One region of the Apilactobacillus micheneri genome, then DNA from elsewhere that is predicted to be linked to it. Evidence: a T-box and tRNA genes for the amino acid it is inferred to sense, from the RefSeq annotation. Region 1 holds a T-box; the other holds one or more tRNA genes.

The links. The T-box of region 1 lies ahead of asnS (asparagine--tRNA ligase). A T-box ahead of a tRNA ligase gene usually reads a tRNA of that ligase, here a tRNA-Asn.
Region 2: it has a tRNA-Asn gene. The T-box ahead of asnS (asparagine--tRNA ligase) is inferred to sense a tRNA for this amino acid. The anticodon was not compared.

The regions. Positions count from the first base shown of each region.
Region 1 covers NZ_QUBI01000004.1:17,032-19,411, forward strand. Annotated here, with positions in the region: gene DY123_RS05165 (hypothetical protein) at 1-62, shown strand, start outside; gene asnS (asparagine--tRNA ligase) at 96-1,484, opposite strand; T-box leader at 1,545-1,762, opposite strand; gene DY123_RS05175 (heavy metal-binding domain-containing protein) at 1,918-2,229, shown strand.
Region 2 covers NZ_QUBI01000004.1:131,781-134,160, forward strand. Annotated here, with positions in the region: rRNA gene DY123_RS05765 (23S ribosomal RNA) at 1-1,223, shown strand, start outside; rRNA gene rrf (5S ribosomal RNA) at 1,276-1,392, shown strand; tRNA gene DY123_RS05775 (tRNA-Asn) at 1,400-1,472, shown strand; tRNA gene DY123_RS05780 (tRNA-Ser) at 1,487-1,578, shown strand; tRNA gene DY123_RS05785 (tRNA-Glu) at 1,594-1,666, shown strand; tRNA gene DY123_RS05790 (tRNA-Val) at 1,673-1,745, shown strand; tRNA gene DY123_RS05795 (tRNA-Asp) at 1,761-1,835, shown strand; tRNA gene DY123_RS05800 (tRNA-Phe) at 1,892-1,964, shown strand; tRNA gene DY123_RS05805 (tRNA-Tyr) at 1,970-2,052, shown strand; tRNA gene DY123_RS05810 (tRNA-Trp) at 2,061-2,131, shown strand; tRNA gene DY123_RS05815 (tRNA-His) at 2,145-2,217, shown strand; tRNA gene DY123_RS05820 (tRNA-Gln) at 2,227-2,298, shown strand; tRNA gene DY123_RS05825 (tRNA-Cys) at 2,317-2,380, shown strand, end outside.

The sequences.
Region 1 (2,380 bases):
AAGAATTAGGTGTTTTTAGTATTAATAATTTAGGCAAAATAAAAGAGATAACAGATTATTAAAGTATCTGTTATCTCTTTTATTGTATTAAAAAATTAGAATGGTGCGTTTCCTGGTTCACGTGGGTAAGGGATTACATCTCTGATGTTTTCCATACCAGTTACATACATAACTAGTCTTTCAAATCCAATACCAAATCCAGAATGCTTAATTTCACCATATTTTCTTAATTCAGCATACCAAGCATATTCTTCAGGTTTTAAGCCAAATTCATGAATCTTTTGATCAAGGACATCTTCACGTTCTTCACGTTCACTTCCACCAACGATTTCACCAATTCCTGGCACTAAACAATCAGAAGCAGCAACTGTCTTACCATCATCGTTATCACGCATATAGAATGCTTTAATATCGCGAGGATAATCAGTTAAGAAAGTAGGGCGTTTATAAATTTCTTCACATAAGTAACGTTCATGTTCAGATTTTAAATCCATACCCCATTTGACCGGAATATCGAACTTTTCACCAGATTCTTGCAATAACTTGATTGCATCAGTGTAAGTTACACGAGCGAATTCTTTACCGGCAGTACTCTTTAATTTTTCAATTAATCCAGGTTCGACATTTTTGTCTAAGAAGTTTAATTCATCTTTAGCATGTTCTAGAAGGTAATTGATAACATATTTTAATAGACCTTCAGCACAATCCATCATACCTGGTAAGCGAGTGTATGCCATATCTGGTTCAATCATCCAGAATTCTGAAGCATGACGAGGAGTATGTGAATTTTCAGCTCTAAATGTAGGACCAAAAGTATATACATTCTTAAATGCCATGGTAAAAGCTTCTTCTTGTAATTGACCACTAACAGTCAAATTAGTAACAGTTTTGAAAAAGTCTTTTGAATTATCAACATTACCTTTATCATCTTTAGGTAAATTATTCATGTCTAAAGTGGTGGCACGGAACATTGCTCCAGCACCTTCAGCATCACTACTAGTAATGATAGGGGTATTAACATATACGAAATCATTGTGTTGTAGATATTCATGAACAGCGAATGCTGCTAATGAACGGATACGGAATACAGAGTAAAAGGTATTAGTTCTTGGACGTAGATGAGCAATTGTTCTTAAGTATTCAAAACTTTGTTTCTTCTTTTGTAATGGGTAGTCAGCATTGGAATGACCAACTAATTCTACTTTTTGTCCATGAATTTCAAATGCTTGTTGAGCATCTGGAGTTTTAACAAATTCACCTTCAACAGTAATTGTTGAGGCAATAGGTAATTTACTAATTTCTTCAAAGTTAGGGTTATCTTTTTTCAAGATAATTTGAGCACTTCTAAAGCATGAACCATCATTTAATTCAATAAAACTAATATTCTTTGATCCACGAATAGTTTTTACTGAACCTTCAAGAGCAACTGTTGATTTGTCTTCGATGTCTTTGTTATATAAATCAATAACGCTTAGTTGTTGCATATAAATTACACACCTTTCTAATTTAATTAAATACAATAAAATAAAAAGAGCCTTCATCCATCAAAGGACGAAAGCTCTTTTCCGCGGTACCACCTAAAATGCCTTTTTTAAATAAGGCCACTTTTTCATATAACGTATGAAAAACGTTTATTCCTACTTAAGTTTCGAAATAAAAACAAATAGGTGTTATTCCTAAATAACAATATTATTAAGCTCTCACTATCCTTAACTCGCTAAAAATTTGTAGTTTAGTACTCATCCATATTTATAGTATTTAATATATAAACTTATTAACAATTAAATATTAACACTAAATGGTAAATATATACAATACTATTTCTTTCAAATTTATTATGAGTTGACTTGTTAGGAAAATAAGAATTATACGATTATAATTTAATTATAATGAAATAAATTGAGGAGATTTTTAGAAATGTTAGTTTCTACTACTGAAAACATTGGCACCAACTATGAAGTGCTGGGAGAAGTATTTGGTGTAACTACACAATCAAGAAATCTAGGCAGTAATATTGCAGCTGGTCTAAAAAATCTTGTTGGTGGAGAAATTAAAGGATATACCCAAATGCTACATAATTCTCGAGAAGAAGCTATTCAGAGAATGAAAGATGAGGCAAAAGGTAAGAATGCAGATGCCATTGTTATGATGAGATTTGACTCTGGATCGATTGGTAATGATATGCAATCAGTTGTTGCATATGGAACAGCAGTTAAATTTATTCAGTAATGTAAAATGAATAATATTTAGCTATAAATTATATGATTAATAAGTTATAATATCTGCGAGGTGATATAAAATTATGAAAATATTTTTGCATAGGTTTATATCTTGTTTACCTTATTATCAATTAAAGTAGTTTTAATAATATTATTTTAAC
Region 2 (2,380 bases), 110 kb from region 1:
GTGAACTCTTGTTAAGGAACTCGGCAAAATGACCCCGTAACTTCGGGAGAAGGGGTGCTGCACTAACGTGCAGCCGCAGTGAAAAGGCTCAGGCGACTGTTTATCAAAAACACAGGTTTCTGCAAAATCGTAAGATGAAGTATAGGGGCTGACGCCTGCCCGGTGCTGGAAGGTTAAGTGGATGAGTTAGCTTCGGCGAAGCTCAGAAACGAAGCCCCAGTAAACGGCGGCCGTAACTATAACGGTCCTAAGGTAGCGAAATTCCTTGTCGGGTAAGTTCCGACCCGCACGAAAGGCGTAACGATCTGAGCACTGTCTCAACAAGAGACTCGGTGAAATTGAGATACCTGTGAAGAAGCAGGTTACCCGCGACAGGACGGAAAGACCCCATGGAGCTTTACTGTAATTTGATATTGGGTGTTGACATAGCTTGTACAGGATAGGTAGGAGCCGTGGAAACCGGAACGCTAGTTTCGGTGGAGGCATTGTTGGGATACTACCCTCGCTGTGCTAACACTCTAACCCGCACCACTTATCGTGGTGGGAGACAGTGTCTGATTGGCAGTTTGACTGGGGCGGTCGCCTCCCAAATAGTAACGGAGGCGCCCAAAGGTTCCCTCAGAATGGTTGGAAATCATTCGCAGAGTGTAAAGGCACAAGGGAGCTTGACTGCGAGACAGACAGGTCGAGCAGGGACGAAAGTCGGGCTTAGTGATCCGGTGGTACCATATGGAAGGGCCATCGCTCAACGGATAAAAGCTACCCTGGGGATAACAGGCTTATCTCCCCCAAGAGTTCACATCGACGGGGAGGTTTGGCACCTCGATGTCGGCTCATCGCATCCTGGGGCTGTAGTTGGTCCCAAGGGTTGGGCTGTTCGCCCATTAAAGCGGTACGCGAGCTGGGTTCAGAACGTCGTGAGACAGTTCGGTCCCTATCCGTCGCGGGCGTAGGAAATTTGAGGGGAGCTATCTCTAGTACGAGAGGACCGAGATGGACATACCGCTGGTGTACCAGTTGTCCCGCCAGGGGCACTGCTGGGTAGCTATGTATGGTTGAGATAAACGCTGAAAGCATCTAAGTGTGAAACCCACCTCAAGATGAAATTTCCCATTCCTTTATGGAAGTAAGACCCCTAAGAGATGATTAGGTAGATAGGCTAGAAGTGGAAGTGCAGCAATGTATGGAGCGGACTAGTACTAATTGGTCGAGGACTTAACCAAGTAAGGTTGTTCTCTAAAGTTTTGAAAGAACGAAGTTCTTTCAGATAAATAGTGTGGTGGCGATAGCTAGAAGGATACACCTGTTCCCATGCCGAACACAGCAGTTAAGCTTCTAAACGCCGAGAGTAGTTAGAGGATCGCCTCTTGCAAGGGTAGGAAGTTGCCGCGCTTATTATTCCGAATTAGCTCAGTTGGTAGAGCACCTGACTGTTAATCAGGTTGTCGTCAGTTCGAGTCTGACATTCGGAGTTAGTTATGGTCTTGGAGAGTTGTCCGAGTTGGCCGATGGAGCATCATTGGAAATGATGTAAACGGGTCAAAGCCTGTTTCAAGGGTTCGAATCCCTTACTCTCCGTTATAACTTTAATATGACCCGTTGGTCAAGTGGTTTAAGACACTGCCCTTTCACGGCAGTAACATGGGTTCGAATCCCGTACGGGTCATTATTTGGAGGATTAGCTCAGTTGGGAGAGCATCTGCCTTACAAGCAGGAGGTCACAGGTTCGAGCCCTGTATCCTCCATCCAAATATTGGACTGGTTCGTTGGTCTAGTTGGTTTAGGACGCCTGCCTGTCACGCAGGAGGTCACGAGTTCGAGTCTCGTACGAACCGTTGTTGTTTTATTACAACATATAATTAAATAATCTATAGCATAACATAAATGGTTTGGCTCGGTAGCTCAGTTGGTAGAGCAACGGATTGAAGCTCCGTGTGTCGGCAGTTCGATTCTGTCCCGCGCCATTTATGGAGGAGTAGCGAAGTCTGGCTAAACGCGGCGGACTGTAAATCCGCTCCTTCGGGTTCGGTGGTTCGAATCCACTCTCCTCCATTTTAAATAGGGATATAGTTCAATGGTAGAATACCGGTCTCCAAAACCGTTGATGTGGGTTCAACTCCTACTATCCCTGTTATGTTGCTATGGCGGTAGTGGTGAAGTGGTTAACACATCGGTTTGTGGATCCGACACGCGTGGGTTCGATTCCCACCTACCGCCCTTTTTAATTGGGCTATAGCCAAGTGGTAAGGCAATGGACTTTGACTCCATCATGCGCTGGTTCGAATCCAGCTAGCCCAGTTGAATATTATATTAAATGGCGGTATGGCCAAGTGGTAAGGCAGAGGTCTGCAAAACCTTTATCATCGGTTCAAATCCGATT